DNA from 4 places in the Streptosporangium oxazolinicum genome. Region 4 is predicted to be linked to each of the others. Evidence: riboswitches for the same ligand, from Rfam matches in the RefSeq annotation. Region 4 holds a riboswitch; each other region holds the start of a gene.

Evidence for each region. Region 4 has a riboswitch for cobalamin ahead of ABD817_RS27190 (CbtB domain-containing protein). Riboswitches for the same ligand answer to the same signal wherever they lie in the genome.
Region 1: it holds a riboswitch for cobalamin, as region 4 does, so the genes downstream of both, ABD817_RS21170 ((2Fe-2S)-binding protein) here and ABD817_RS27190 (CbtB domain-containing protein) in region 4, are expected to answer to the same signal.
Region 2: it holds a riboswitch for cobalamin, as region 4 does, so the genes downstream of both, ABD817_RS36200 (ABC transporter substrate-binding protein) here and ABD817_RS27190 (CbtB domain-containing protein) in region 4, are expected to answer to the same signal.
Region 3: it holds a riboswitch for cobalamin, as region 4 does, so the genes downstream of both, metE (5-methyltetrahydropteroyltriglutamate--homocysteine S-methyltransferase) here and ABD817_RS27190 (CbtB domain-containing protein) in region 4, are expected to answer to the same signal.

Annotation. Positions count from the first base shown of each region.
Region 1 is NZ_BAABAQ010000007.1:371,418-375,135, reverse strand. Features, by position in the region: gene ABD817_RS21180 (transglutaminase domain-containing protein) at 198-914, shown strand; gene ABD817_RS21175 (hypothetical protein) at 986-1,438, shown strand; gene ABD817_RS21170 ((2Fe-2S)-binding protein) at 1,466-2,296, opposite strand; cobalamin riboswitch at 2,341-2,523, opposite strand; gene ABD817_RS21165 (L-threonylcarbamoyladenylate synthase) at 3,050-3,670, opposite strand.
Region 2 is NZ_BAABAQ010000019.1:17,846-21,563, reverse strand. Features, by position in the region: gene ABD817_RS36210 (ABC transporter ATP-binding protein/permease) at 1-233, opposite strand, end outside; gene ABD817_RS36205 (TetR/AcrR family transcriptional regulator) at 234-941, opposite strand; cobalamin riboswitch at 1,320-1,518, shown strand; gene ABD817_RS36200 (ABC transporter substrate-binding protein) at 1,688-2,896, shown strand; gene ABD817_RS36195 (FecCD family ABC transporter permease) at 2,956-3,718, shown strand, end outside.
Region 3 is NZ_BAABAQ010000005.1:418,509-422,226, forward strand. Features, by position in the region: gene ABD817_RS17165 (NsdA family TPR-like regulatory protein) at 1-39, shown strand, start outside; gene ABD817_RS17170 (hypothetical protein) at 326-733, opposite strand; gene ABD817_RS17175 (uridine kinase family protein) at 989-1,726, opposite strand; cobalamin riboswitch at 2,058-2,269, shown strand; gene metE (5-methyltetrahydropteroyltriglutamate--homocysteine S-methyltransferase) at 2,380-3,718, shown strand, end outside.
Region 4 is NZ_BAABAQ010000011.1:205,570-209,287, forward strand. Features, by position in the region: gene ABD817_RS27180 (acyltransferase family protein) at 1-258, shown strand, start outside; gene dop (depupylase/deamidase Dop) at 346-1,863, shown strand; adenosylcobalamin (AdoCbl) riboswitch at 1,982-2,115, shown strand; gene ABD817_RS27190 (CbtB domain-containing protein) at 2,133-2,327, shown strand; gene ABD817_RS27195 (CbtA family protein) at 2,335-3,075, shown strand; gene ABD817_RS27200 (histidine phosphatase family protein) at 3,072-3,635, shown strand; gene ABD817_RS27205 (magnesium chelatase subunit D family protein) at 3,686-3,718, shown strand, end outside.

The sequences.
Region 1 (3,718 bases), on a different contig from region 4:
CGTGCCGTACGAAACCCGCGACGACGACACCGCAGGGACCAGACCACGACCCGCCCCCGCGGCGTACGACCAACCCACCCTTCCCCCAAGCGAGACAGACGGACTCGACGGCCCGCACGCCGCACCCGGCGCGAAACCGCCATCCGTACGCGCTCGAACAGAACCGGACACGTCACGGACTCCGATACGGTCATGGAATGAAGCCGTCGCCTTCCCCCTCACGGCGTCGTCGCGCTGCCGTCCACCGAGAAACAAGCGGGAGAGAACCGTCGGCCACACCCATCCTCGACTGGCAGCATCCCCGGGTGCTGGAGCTGGCGACCGAAGCCCGGCGTAAAGACACCTCGACGGATCGGGATCTCCTGATCACGGCCCACCGGCTCATCACCGCGCGAATACGCCCGGTGTATGCCATGAACGACACCCAGCCGGTCTCCAGAACGCTTCTCCTGGAGCGCGGATCGTGCAGCCAGCGACTGGCGGCGCTGGAAGCGGTAGGACGGGCCCACGGAATCGCCAGCCGGGTCAGGGGATTACTGGTGAGCGGACGCTTCTGGCACCCTCGCTTTCCCCGGCTACGAGCATTGGTCCCGCGCCAGGTGGTGCTCGCCTGGCCGGAGTTCCTGCTCGACGGTGAATGGGTGACCGTCTCCGAGTTGTACGGCGAGCTGAACACGCTGCGGAGGAAGGAGGGATTCACCAACATCGGTGCTGAGACGCTCTTCGACGCGGTGGCCCGCACCGCCGTCGATTGGGACGGCATCACCGGCTCATCATGTGACCTGTCCAACTACGTGCTAGCCGACCTGGGATATTTCAGCTCCCGCGATGCCTTGTTCCGGGCGCACGGCCAGACATTGTGCACGCCGGTCCGCATCACCGCCGACCTCGTCATGGGGCGCCGGTCGGCTTGAGACGCGAGCCTCGACCACATCCCGCACGGCCCCGCCGGAAGCCAACCCCCGACCGTCCCGGAGAAGCCACCATGACCCCGCCCGAGAACATCACAACCTGGCACGACGCCCGCTACGACCTGCCCGTCAGCCGGCAACTGGAGCGCTACAACGAGCTGGCCGCCCGAAACGCGTCAGCCCGCGCCCGCGCGGAACTGATGGCCCGGGGAACCTACGACCCCACCCGGCACGGAACCGAAGACCGGCCCCCGCTCACCGTCGCCGAACACCTCGAACTGCTGGCACTGGCCGAGAGCATCGCACGCACCGTACGCCACCCCGCCAACATCCACCACGCACTGCTGGCCGGAGCCACCTGGGCCGACATCGCCCTCGCCCTCGACTCCGACGCCACCACCCTGCGGCAGGACTACCGGCAGTGGGCCGACGACCAGCACGACCTCAACCAGCACCACCCCACCCTCGGCATGACCGCCGACGAGCACACCGCCGCGATCGCCAGAACCACCCAAGACCATCCATGACCACCCGCTCACCCCGAAGGTAGCTCATCAAGACCCTCCGGGCTGCCGCAAAGCCGCAGCCCACTGCCGGTGACGGGTCCCGGAATCGACGAGAACACAGTCACCACACTTGCCGCCCCCGGGCAGACGGTAGAACAGACAGCAGGTACGCCGAACGAAGAACGGCTGCCCGGGAACGGGTTCGACCAGATCACCGCCACCCCGCAACACTCCCAGCGCGAGCAGCTCACGCCCAAGCGCGATAGCCCGAACGGCGAATCCGGGGCACCGGTCGACGACGGTCCGAACCGTTCCGGCCAGCGCGGAGGCGGCATTACCCCACAACAGCCCAGGGGCAATCCCCACGACCTCCCGTACGGACCACGCCAACGGCTCCAGCACCTCGGTCAGCACACCGCGATACAACGGTTCGGCGACCCCGGCGGGATCAAGGATCCGCCGACCGGTCGGACGCTCGGCCCGCAGCGGCAACGGCCCGCCGGACACCTCCCGCCAGTGAACAGACGCCAGGTCCAAGAGCAGATCATGCGTTACCACCGCACCGACGACAGGTGACCACAGGCGAGCGGCAAGCCCCTGAAACAGGATCGAGGCCGCCACCCTCGGCTCGTCGGTCCCCAGACGTCCGGCGACATCGATGATCCGCCGCCGCAGGAGCCCGGAATCGGCCGCCAGATCAATGAGCGGTCGCCAGCCCACCTCGATCGGACCGACCTCGAGCTCGAAGTAACCACTGATCGCGGAAACATCGGCGACCGCGGCCGACACCTCCGACGGTGATGCGGGAAGCAGCCCCGGCCAGGCGACAGAAGCCACGTCGTCGGCGCGTCCGGAGCCGGTGGGCCGGGGGCCAGGCATGGCGATCACCGTTCCTCCCTTGGGGAGATCCGCCCCAATTTCTGCGAGGAGGCGACCGCGTGAGTCTCCTGGCTCTCGGGTCAACGCTCCTCCCGGCCTTCCCACCCGTTATCCGGGCAGTGGCTTCGTCGGGATTCGCTCGCCGATCACAGTGGCGGGACCGCGCCGGATTCACACCGGCTTCCTCAGTCCGCCGTCGCCTACGCCAACCATGCTCGCACAACCACCATCAACGACAAAGCAGACCTCGGCTTCGCCGCGCCTGCGAAAACCCTGCGGAAGCCGTGACGATCGACATGACCGGCCGGGCGACCCACCGGAGCCGTGACCGGCCCTGAAGATCCCCCGCACCTCGCGCTGAGCCCCATCACCCCCGGAAGTTTGGGCTGTGAGCCCAGTCCCCTCCCGGGCCCCGTTGAATCGGCCTGGCGAACCAATGACGAAGCCACGAAGCTCACGACGGAGAGGAACCCATGCGTGTCACCAACCACACCGGGCGAACGGCACCGATCACCGGCGACGGCGTGATCGACATCGAGAAGACCGACGGTGTTGCTCGTAGGTGATGGTTTTGTGGTTTGCGTTTAAATGATCTTGAATCTGGTCGGGCGCCTTTACAATGTAGATTTATTTCGCGGCCCGGTCCGGACCGCCGATCGGCCAGATGGTCCGGACCGGGCCCTTCGCGGTGACCGCGTCCCGGGGTGGGACCCGCACGGACACGCCGACTGACTCCCGCGAGCCGCCGTGCCCCTACTCGAAGAGGGACGGGTCTCCGGTGCCCCGGCGGAGAATCTCGGGCTCGTCCTGCGAGAAGTCGACGACCGTCGTCGGGACGGCGCCGCACTCACCGGCGTCGATGACGGCGTCCACCACGTGATCGAGCCTCTCCTTGATCTCCCAGCCCTGCGTCAGGGGCTCGGCCTCGTCGGGCAGTAGCAGGGTGCTCGACACCAGCGGTTCGCCGAGCTCGGCCAGCAGCGCCTGTGTGACGACATGGTCGGGGATCCGGACACCGACCGTCTTCTTCCGGGGGTGCAGCAACCGCCGCGGCACCTCCTTGGTCGCGGGCAGGATGAAGGTGTAGCCGCCGGGGGTCGCCGCCTTGACCGAGCGGAACAGCGCATTGCTCACATGCACGAACTGCCCAAACTGGGCAAAGTCTCTACAGACCAGGGTGAAGTGATGATCACTGCCGAGGTCGCGGATCTCTCTGATCCGGTCGATGCCTTCCTTGTTTCCCAGCCGACACCCCAGCGCGTAGCCCGAGTCCGTTGGATACGCGATCAGCCCGTCCGTACGCAGAATCTCGACCACCTGGCCGATCAGCCGGGGTTGGGGAGTGTCCGGATGCACATCGAAGTATTTCGCCACACCCCGAGCTTAGGAGCGAACACCACCTCGCATGACACGCGGCACCGA
Region 2 (3,718 bases), on a different contig from region 4:
GCCCAGGAGATCGTGTACGCCCGCTGGTGCTCGGCGTCACCGCCGTCGGGGTCGGGGAACCAGAACCGCAACCACGCCGTGGGCACGGCGATCGCGTCCTGGAACAGGGTCGGCGAGTTCAGCCGCACCCGCACGAAGTGCGGGGCCAGCGTCTCCGTGCCCACGACGGTGGCCTGGTGATCGCGGGCGCCGTAGCCCCGCATCACCACACCCGTGAATCCACGCCTGGCCATTCACAACTCCTTCTGTGTGGTGGCGAGGTCGGCGATGACGTCGGCGACGGGGCGGCCGGGCGGGGCGACGCCGAGCACCCCCCGGATCGCGCCGGTCAGCACCAGCCGTACGTATTCGGGGCGTCCCATCTGCGGGAGCACGGCGTGGGCGGCGCCGAGCCCTTCGTCGAGTTCGACACCGGCGGTCGCGGCCCGGCGCTCCCGGTCGAGGCCGCCCGCGTCCTCTCGCTCCATCGCGACGCCGTATTCCTCCGAGGCCGCCATCGCGATCGTCAGCGACGCGACCGCGCCGCTGACCACCACGGCTCCCTCCGGGGTGTAGCCGCGCCGTATCAGGGCCTCGACCTCGGCGCTCAGCACTTGCCGCCCGGCCTCGCCTCGCGGGAACAGCACCTGCAGGTAACGGGCCATTCCGGGGTGATCGAGGGTGAACGCCCGGAGTTGCGACGCGAACGACAGCAGGTGCGGTTCAAGGCCGTGTCGAGGGTCGTCGTGGAGCACCAGATCGGCGAGGATGCTCTCTCCCACCAGCCGCTCCAGGCCCCACCGCCCGTCGACGTGACGGTACAACGCCGCCGCGGTGACCCCGAGTTCGGCGGCGACCGCCTTCACGCTCAGTTCGCTCATGCCCAGCGCGCGACCGGCCCGGACGATGTCCCGCGTGCCGATACGGGGAGTACGCCCACCACTGCGGGCTGTCGACGCCACTGTCCGGGCTCCTTTGTTATAGGGGGTAACAAAGGGTACCCTAACTAAGGGTGGGCCTGGCCGCAACGGTGTTCCGGCAAGCATGCGAGGTGGTGCTGACCGGGCGTACGCGAAGAGCGGTACATGATGCCCTGCGGCTTTCCGCCCGAGCGGACCCGAGCGGAGTGGCCTTTGCTGACCCGCCTGCCGGGCTGGGCCGGCCTGCCGGCGGTCCGCGCGGGCCAGGTGTGGGTGCTGGACGGTCCGGCGTACTTCAACAGGCCCGGACCTCGCGTGGTCCGGGGGGGCGGAGGTCCTCGCCCAGGTACTCCACGGGGTACCCGTCGGCGCACCTGTCGAACGCGAGGAGGCGTACCGGGTCTGATGGGTGGCGCGCGCTTTGTCGTTGATGAGTGGTGTGCGAGCATGGTCGGCGTAGGCGAGCGCGGACTGAGGAAGCCGGTGTGAATCCGGCGCGGTCCCGCCACTGTGATCGGCGAGCGAATCCCGACGAAGCCACTGCCCGGATAACGGGTGGGAAGGCCGGGACGAGCCTCGACCCGAGAGCCAGGAGACTCACGCGGTCGCCTCCTCGCAGAAATTGGGGCGGATCTCCCCAAGGGAGGAACGGTGATCGCCATGCCTGGACCTCGGCCTGCCGGCCCTGGGCGTGCTCGGCGTGCTGGACTCTCCTGGTCGACCCGGCCTCCCACTTGTCGCGGAGGCCGTCGAGGAACGGCGTCCGCGGCCCGCCGTCAGGAGCACGCATGGCCATCCCCCGCCCGGTCACCGCAGCACTGCTCGCGTCCTTACTCGCTGTCGCCGCCTGTGGCGCCCCGGACGCGACTCCGCCCGCGGCCCCGGACGCGGCTCCGGCGGCAGAGGGCCGCTGCGTCACCGCCTTCGACGCGGGCCGCGACTACTTCCCGGTCAAGCAGCAGGTGGGGCACGCGACGAACTTCACCCTGACCTATGCCAACAACTATCAGGTCCTCACCGTCAAACAGCCCGCCCCCGGCGCCAAACCGGAGACCTACGTGCTGGTGCGGTGCGGTACCCCCGCTCCCGCGCTCACCGGCGAACTGGCCGGGGCCGTCACCGTCGAGACCCCGATCGAGCGATTGTTCTCCGCCTCGACGACCCACCTGCCGTTCGTCACCGACCTGGGCGTGCTGGAGCGGCTCACCGGCGTCTCCTCGGCCGGGTACATCACCTCCGCCCAGGTGCTGGCCCAGGTGAAGGCAGGGAAGATCACCGAGTACGCCAAGGGGCAGGAGGTCGACACCGAGAAGGTGATCGCCGCCAAACCGGACGTGCTGATGAGCGGCGGCACCGAGGACAAGTCCTACGGACCACTGCGCCAGGCCGGGATCAAGGTGGTGGCCAACGCCGAATGGCTGGAGTCCACCGCACTGGGCCGCGCCGAGTGGATCAAGGTGATGGCCGCGCTGACCGGTACCGAGGCCAGGGCCGCCGAGGTGTTCGGCAAGGTCGAGGCCGACTACACCGCCCTGGCCGCCAAGGCCAAGGCGGCCGCGCCGGTCACCGTGCTGCCGGGCCAGATGTACGAGGGGCAGTGGTCGGTGCCCAACGGCGGCAGCTACGTCGCGGGGCTGATCAAGGACGCGGGCGGCACCTACCCGTGGGCGGACACGCCGGGATCCGGCAGCACCACCCTGGACCTGGAGGCCGTGCTGTCCAAGGCCAGGGACGCCAAGGTGTGGCTGGCCACCGTGAACGAGTGGAGGAGCCTGACCGATGTGGAGAAGGCCGACCCGCGTTACGCCAAGTTCGGCGCGTTCGAGGCCGGGAGCGTCTGGTCGGCGAACAGGACGCTCGGCCCCGGGGGCGGCAACGACTTCTTCGAGCGCGGCGTCGGCCACCCGGACCTGATCCTGGCCGACCTGGTCGCGATCTTGCACTCCGACCTCGCACCGGAGCACGCCTTCACCTTCTACCAGCGGCTGATCAGGTGACGGCTCCGGCCGACGTTCCGGTGGCGTCCCGGCGCCGCCGGGGCGTTGTCCTGGCCGCCATGGGGGTCACGGTGCCGCTGACGTTCGCGCTGGCGGTCCTGCTCGGCTCGACCCTGATCCCGCTGAACCAGGCACTGCTCGCGCTGGTGCGTGACAGCGGCGCGGACCCCGGGGTTCAGGAGATCATCTGGACGGTGCGACTGCCGCGCGCCATCACCGCGGCCCTGGCCGGAGCCGCCCTGTCGGTCTCCGGCGTGCAGCTGCAGACCCTGTTTCGCAACCCGCTGGCCGAGCCGTACATCCTGGGGGTGAGCTCGGGCGCGAGCCTGGGCGTCGCCCTGGTGATCATCGGGTGGGGTGGCGCGGCCGGCGCGTTCACCGCGGGCGTCGCGGGCCTGGGCCGCGCGGGCGTGGTGGTGGCCGCCTCGGCCGGCGCCGCCACGGTGCTCGGGCTGGTGCTGGTGCTGTCGCGGCGGGTCCGGTCGGTGGTGACGCTGCTGATCATCGGCGTGATGGTGGGGTCGGCCGCCGTCTCGTTGATCACCTTGCTGCTGGTCTACACCGACCCGCAACGAGCCCAGCAGTTCATCATGTGGGGGCTGGGCAGCTTCGCCGGCACCACCTGGGGAGACCTCGGGGTGTTCGCGCCGGTCTGCGTGGCCGCACTGGCGGGTGCGCTGGCCGGGGTCAAACCGCTCAACGCGCTGCTGCTGGGCGAGAACTACGCCCGCACGATGGGTGTACGGGTCCGGGCGGTGCGTACGCTGACCCTGCTGACCTCCTCGGTGCTGGCCGGGGCGGTGACCGCCTACTGCGGGCCGA
Region 3 (3,718 bases), on a different contig from region 4:
TCCATGATTTCCCCCGAAACCCCACCGCTCGCCGCATGACAACTGGCCTATGTTGTTACCCGTTCTCTGGTAATCGTGCGTGCAGTCACGATGCGTTGCCGTGTCGGTGGCCGCTTCCGGCGTAGCGCCATTCCGGCAGGGGGGCGGTCTCTTCGGCAGGGGCAGGCGGGCCGAGAAACGTCTGAGCTTGCGCGGCCCGGTGGTCAGCACGGGTACGGCGAGGCTCGCCAAGGGGGTGCCGTTCATGATCAGTGGCAGCGAAGATCCCAGCCCGGGTCATGGAGGTTGTCCTGCACCTCGACGATGATCAGCTTGTCGTCGAAGCTCAGGGGAAGGGTGGGGGCTCCGAAGGTGTCCAGACGACGACGGAGATTCCGCCTCCTTCGATGCCGATCTGCGCGGCTTTGTAGTGACGCGCGACCTCGTCCGGCGACAGTTTCGTGCCCAGGTTGAACCTGAGGCGGTAGTCGCAGTGGTTGCTGTTGCCCCGCAGCGCCACTGACGCCTGCACCTCGTCATCGGAGAATCTGGTCTCGGGAGGTAGAGGATAGCTAAGAAAACGGTTGGCAAGGCCGTCGAGTTGACGGTTGTGAATCCACTGAGGCGTCATGATGAGCGCGAAGAACAGTACGAATGATGCCGCGATAGCCGCCGGGAGTTTCCAGCGCCGCTTCCGTCTCGCCGTCGATGGTGGTCGCGTGCTGTGGAGGTCGTCCTGCGCAGTGCTCGGCATGGTCTCCATGGTCGTGCGGCACGCGTGCGATGATCAAGAGAGGGAGCTGGAACCGCGCTTCGCCGCTTCTCGTGGAAGAGCCGGGAAGTTGAACGGTGATGAGCTGTGAAAGCGTTGGCTCGGCCTGTATGGGGTCACGTCCCGTACCTGCCACACCGCCAGGAAAAATCCCTTACCGGAGGGGTTTTGGTGGCTGCCGGCGGGAGGCGCGGCTCTCGAACCGCTCACCCGCGTTCTGCGGGTGGACCGGCCAACCTAAGGGCTGGTCGGCGGGGCGACGACCAACTCGGTGTCCGGGTCGTGGTCGATCTGCGGAGGGCCAGCGACGATCATGGTGGCTCGGGCCCACGGCTGTTCTCGTGAGATGAACGGCAGTTCCTCCAGCAGCCAGTTCGCCACGTGCTCCAGCTGCTTGGGGGAGTCGCCGTCGCGGACGACCAACAAGCGCTCTTGCTCGTCGAGGTCACCCTGCATCCACACCGAGGCGTCCAACCACGGGGCAAGCTCTTCGCGGATGATGCCGGTGCCCTCGACCCAGATGAAGTCGGCACCGGCGGGAATGGTGATCGATCCGGGCCGGTCGTGGGTGATCCAGGCATCAGGGCGGAAGTTCACCGCTTCACCCCGGTGCAGGGGGTGCAGGATGTTCTCGACGAGCACGGCGCCCCAGTCGAAGTAGGCGTGGTTCCAGGCGATGTCGTCGGTGTGCACGATGGCGGAGTTAGGCACCCCCTTGCGTAGCCGCTCGGCCAGGGTCGTCTTGCCGGCGCCGCCCCGGCCGTCGATCGCGATCACCCGCGGGCGTCCGGTGACGTCGGGTGAAGCATCACGCAGCTGCCGGACGGCGTCGAGCACGGTCACCACCCGCCAGCCAACGGCCTCGGTCTCGCCTGGATGCAGATGCATCGACAACCTGTCTTCGAAAGAGAGGACAAAGATCAGCATACGAGCCGCTGCCGTCGACCAGTCACGCTGAACGATGTACAGCAGCACCACTTCACACGATCACACACCACCAGCCCGTCGTCCCTCTCTTTCGCAATCCCAGGAGCGGTCGCGATGCGCTGCCGACCTTGATCTCCACCAAATCACCCTCAAAGACCTACCGGCCATTCCCCGGGGCAGCTCGCGGCGTACCACCGCTCGGCGAACGGCTCCCTGGTGGTCTGCGAGGTGTCTCCTCCACCCGGGACGAGCCCATTTCTTCTGCAGGGGCATTTCCGAAGGCGGCCTTCTTTCCTTTCCCACCCTCCGGGTGGCCGCAGTACGGTTCCCGCTTCTTCGATGCGCCGGACGGTGGCTCCGGCCGGAGGTGCGGGCGGGTTATGCTCGTGGTGCGGTTGGTTCTTCCGGTGTCGTGTTGGCGCTGGGAGTCGTAAGAGGGAACCCGGTGGGAGTCCGGGACTGCCCCGCAGCGGTGAGTGGGAACGAACGCCGTCATAGGCACTGGGTGCGTGGCATCTGGGAAGCGACGGTCAGTAGGGGTTGAGTGTGGTGCCCGCGAGTCCGAAGACCTGCCAGCCGTCCGTGTGCCGTCCGGTGCGCGGTGATCCGTGGCCTCGTGGGAGGGCCTGGGAGGTGTCTTTCCCGTGTGTTCCTTCCGTGTGGCTGTGGGTTGGCATGGCATGAGCCGAGGGAAGGACGCCATGAGTCAGGTCACTACGACCGTTTTGGGGTATCCCCGTATCGGGGGCCGTCGCGAGTTGAAGCGGGCGACGGAGGATTACTGGGCCGGGCGCACGGACGCCGCCGCTCTTCGGGAGACGGCCGAGGGTCTGCGGGAGCGGACGTGGCGGGAGCTGTCGGAGGCGGGGCTGGACGCGGTGCCGTCCAACACGTTCTCGCTGTATGACCACGTGCTGGACACGATCGCGATGGTGGGGGCGGTGCCCGAGCGGTTCGCCGGGGCCGCCGACCCGTACTTCGCGATGGCCCGGGGCGCCGAGGGGGTGGCGCCGCTGGAGATGACCAAGTGGTTCGACACCAACTACCACTACCTGGTTCCCGAGCTGGGACCCGGCACCCGGTTCCGGCTCGACTGGAGCAAGCCGCTCACCGAGTACGCCGAGGCGCGGCGGCTGGGCGTCGAGACCCGGCCGGTGCTGGTCGGGCCGCTGTCGTTCCTGCTGCTGGCCAAGTCCACCGAGCCCGGCTTCGCGCCGCTGCGGCTGCTGGACGGCCTGCTGGAGACCTACGCCGAGCTGCTGGAACGGATGGCCGCGGCGGGGGTGACCGAGGTGCAGCTGGACGAGCCGGTGCTGGCCGCCGACCGTACGGACGAGGAGCTGGCCGCGCTGCGCCGGGCCTACGCGCGGCTGGGCGCGCTCAGCAGTCGGCCCCGGATGCTGGTGGCCACCTACTTCGGTGAGATCGGGCCCGCGCTGGAGATCCTGGCCCGAGGCCCGGTCGAGGCCGTCGGCCTGGACTTCGTCTCGGCGCCCGGCAACCTGGAGGCGCTGGCCGCCGTCGGCGGGCTGCCCGGCAAGACCCTCGTCGCCGGGGTCGTCGACGGCCGCAACGTCTGGCGTACCGACACCGCGAAGGCGCTGGCGACCTGCGCCGCGCTGCTCGGGCTGAGCGACCGGCTGGTGGTGAGCACCTCCTGCTCGCTGCTGCACGTCCCGCTCGACCTGGACGCCGAGACCTCGCTGGACCCTCGGCTGCGCGAGCGGCTGGCCTTCGCCAGGCAGAAGGTCGACGAGGTCGTACGGATCGGCAGGGCGCTGAACGGTGAGGAGGTCATCGCGGGGGAGAACGTCACGGAGCGGTTCCTCAACCCCCGGGTGCGGGCCAGGCTGGACGCGCTGGGCAAGGGCACCCCGCGCGCCCCGCACGCCGAGCGGCTCGCCGTGCAGAACGCCGACCTGGGTCTGCCGCCGCTGGCCACCACCACCATCGGCTCCTTCCCGCAGACCGGCGAGGTGCGCCAGGCCCGCGCCGCCCTGCGCGCGGGCGACATCGACAGGGCCGGGTACGAGCGCAGGA
Region 4 (3,718 bases):
CTCTACCTGTTCCACACCCCGGCCGCGGTCCTGATCGTCCCCGCCCTGCGGGACACGCTGCCGCCCCCGCTGACCGCCCTGGTCACCCTGCTGGCCGCGATGGCGTTCTCCTACCTGGTGTACCGGGTGGCCGAGCGCCCGCTTCAGGAGTTCGTCAAATCCAGGAGGCGTGGAAGGGCCGAATCCCCGTCTCCGTCACAGCTCCCCGCGCTCTCCCCGTTTCCCCTCGCAACGGGCGAAAAGGCTTCGGTGCCATAACTGTCCGACCACCGGGCATAGTGAAGGGTCTAGGGTCGGGAATAGATACCACGGAGAGAAACAGTCCCTGACGAACAGAGGGTGCGCATGACGGTACGGCGGGTGATGGGCATCGAGACCGAATACGGCATCTCCGTGCCCGGACAGCCGGGGGCCAACGCGATGGTGACCTCCTCTCAGGTCGTGAACGCCTACCTGGCGGCCTCGGCCGCCAGGGTACGGCGCGCGCGATGGGACTTCGAGGAGGAGAACCCGCTGCGGGACGCACGGGGGTTCGACCTCGCGCGGGAGGTGGCCGACCAGAGCCAGCTGACCGACGAGGACCTCGGCCTGGCGAACGTGATCCTCACCAACGGGGCCCGGCTGTACGTGGACCACGCCCATCCCGAATACTCCACGCCCGAGTGCACCAATCCTCGGGCGGCGGTGATCTGGGACAAGGCGGGCGAGCGGGTGATGCACGACGCGGCGGTCCGCGCCTCGGCGATGCCGGCCAACGCCCCGATCCAGCTCTACAAGAACAACACCGACAACAAGGGCGCCTCCTACGGCTGCCACGAGAACTACCTGATGCGCCGGGCCACCTCGTTCGCCGACATCGTCAGGCACCTGACGCCGTTCTTCGTCTCCCGGCAGGTCGTCACCGGCGCGGGCAAGGTCGGCATCGGCCAGGACTCCCGGGGCGAGGGCTTCCAGATCAGCCAGCGGGCCGACTTCTTCGAGGTCGAGGTGGGCCTGGAGACGACGCTCAAGCGGCCGATCATCAACACCCGGGACGAGCCGCACGCCGACCCGGAGAAATACCGCCGCCTGCACGTCATCATCGGCGACGCCAACATGTCGGAGATCTCGACCTACCTGAAGCTGGGATCCACCGCGCTCGTCCTGGCCATGATCGAGGACGGTTACTTCACCCGCGACCTCGCGGTGGACAACCCCGTCCAGGCCCTGCGCGCGGTCTCGCACGACCCCACGCTCAAGTACGAGATCGCCATGCGCGACGGCCGCAGGCTGACGGCCGTGCAGCTCCAAATGGAATACCTGGAGCTCGCGCGCAAGTACGCCGAGGAGCGCAGCGCCAACGGCCTGGACGAGCCCACCAAGGACATCCTGGAGCGCTGGGAGTCGGTCCTCACCCGCCTGGCGGAAGACCCGATGCAGCTGTCCGGGGAGCTCGACTGGGTGGCCAAGCTGGAGCTCCTGGAGGGTTACCGCACCCGTGACGGCCTTCCCTGGTCGCACCCGCGCCTGCAACTCGTCGATCTCCAGTACTCCGACATCCGTCCCGAGCGGGGGCTCTACAACCGGCTGGTGGCCCGGGGCCGCATGCAGCGCCTGGTCACCGAGGAAGAGGTCCAGCGGGCCATCGAGGTGCCGCCCAGCGACACCCGTGCCTACTTCCGCGGCCGTTGCCTGAGCCAGTACAGCGAGTCGGTGGCCGCGGCCTCCTGGGACTCGGTCATCTTCGACATCCCCGGCCGCGAGTCGCTGCAGCGCGTCCCCACCCTTGAGCCGCTGCGCGGCACCAAGGCCCACGTGGGCGAGCTGTTCGACCGCTGCCGTACCGCCGCGGAGCTGGTGACGGCGCTGACCGGCGAGCAGTGACCGCCTGAGAGGGGGGAGGCGGCCCGGCCGGGCAGCCTCCCCCCTCGGCGTACCCGGGCTCGCCGGATCCCCGCGAACCGGACAGCCGGATTGACGGGGGACGGAGAACCGGGGTACGTTCCGGATGTTTTGTGGCGGTGCGAGGGAAATCCGGTGAGATTCCGGTGCGGTCGCGCCACTGTAACCGGCCCGCGAGGGCCGGGAGCCAGGTCACACTCGACCGCCACCGACCTACGAAAAGGGACGCGTCAATCCCGGAGGAGGTGGCCGTGAGCCAGATCTCGGCACCGCACGCCCAGCCCATCCCATGGCCCTCGCTCACCCGCTGGCTGCTCGCCGTACCGGTGCTGCTGCTCCTCGCCTACCTGGTCACCTTCGACCAGGGAGCGATCTCCCAGGCGGGAAACTACCTGCACGAACTCATGCACGACGGGCGTCACCTGCTCGGCGTGCCGTGTCACTGAGCCACAGGTGATCACCAAACTCATCGTCCGGGGCCTCGTCGTCGGACTGCTCGCAGGGCTGCTCGCGGCCGTCTTCGCCTACACCGTCGGCGAACCGCGCATCGACCAGGCCATCGCGCTGGAGGAGGCGGCCGCGGCCGCCGCCCCGGCCGAGACGCACGACGACACCGGCACCGCGGCCCACTCCCACGACGAGGAGGAGGCCCTGGTCAGCAGGGACGGGCAGCGCTTCGGGCTCTTCCTCGCCCTCGGCCTGTACGGCCTGGCGGTCGGGGGCCTGTTCTCCCTCGTCTACGCGGCCGTACGCGGGCGGGCGGGACCCCGCTCGGAACCGGTGCTCGCGGTCACCCTCGCCGCCGCCGCGTTCACCGCCGTCGTCCTCATCCCTTTCGTGAAATATCCCGCCAACCCACCGGCTGTCGGTGATCCGGAGACCATCAACCAGCGCACCGTGCTCTACCTGGTCGCCGTGGTCATCGGGATCCTCGCCGTCGCCGCCGGGGTCGCCGCCCACCGCTACGCCTCGCGGAGCGAACCGTGGGTGCGCTGGCTGTCGGCGGGCGCCGCCGTGCTGATCCCCGTCGTCGCGGCCTGGATCCTCCTGCCGGAGATCTCGGAGGTGCCCCAGGGCTTCCCCGCCGACCTCCTGTGGGACTTCAGGGTCGCCTCCATAGGGACCCAGGTGGTCTTCTGGGCCGGTGTCGGCGCGCTGTTCGCCTTCGCCGCCCGCAGGCGCGGCCCGGTGTGACGACCCCCTCGGGGGTCACCCGCCTGCTCCTGGTCTGCCACGCCTCCACCTCGGCGACGGCGCGGGCCGCGTTCCCGGGCGACGAACCGCTCGACGAACGCGGCCTGCGCCGGGCCGAGGGGATGGCGCGGGACCTCGCCCCGGGTCCCGCGGCCTGCCCGGCCGAGTTGCGCTGCGTCCAGACGGCGGCGGCACTCGGCCTGCGGGCCGAGCACGACCCGCTGCTGGCCGACTGCGACTACGGCCGCTGGAGCGGCATGACGCTCGGCGAGGTCGAGGCCGCCGAACCCGAGGCGCTCGCGTCCTGGCTCGGCGACCCCGGCGCGGCGCCCCACGGCGGGGAACCGGTCACCGCGCTCCTCGCCAGGGTGTCCGGCTGGCTCGCCGCCCGCGCCCCCGGCAGGGCCGTCGCGGTCACCCACCCGGCGATCATCCGCGCCGCGGTCGTCCACGCCCTCGGCGCCCCCGCCCAGGCGTTCTGGCGCGTCGACGTCGCGCCACTGGCCCAGGTGAGGCTCACCGGGCGCGGCGGGCGCTGGCGGCTCAGCTACTCCCCCTGACGGCTCCACCGACGTGACGGCCCGACGACTTGACGAAGGAGATCCCGAAGGTGCGTGACTCCCGCTATCCCTTCACCGCGATC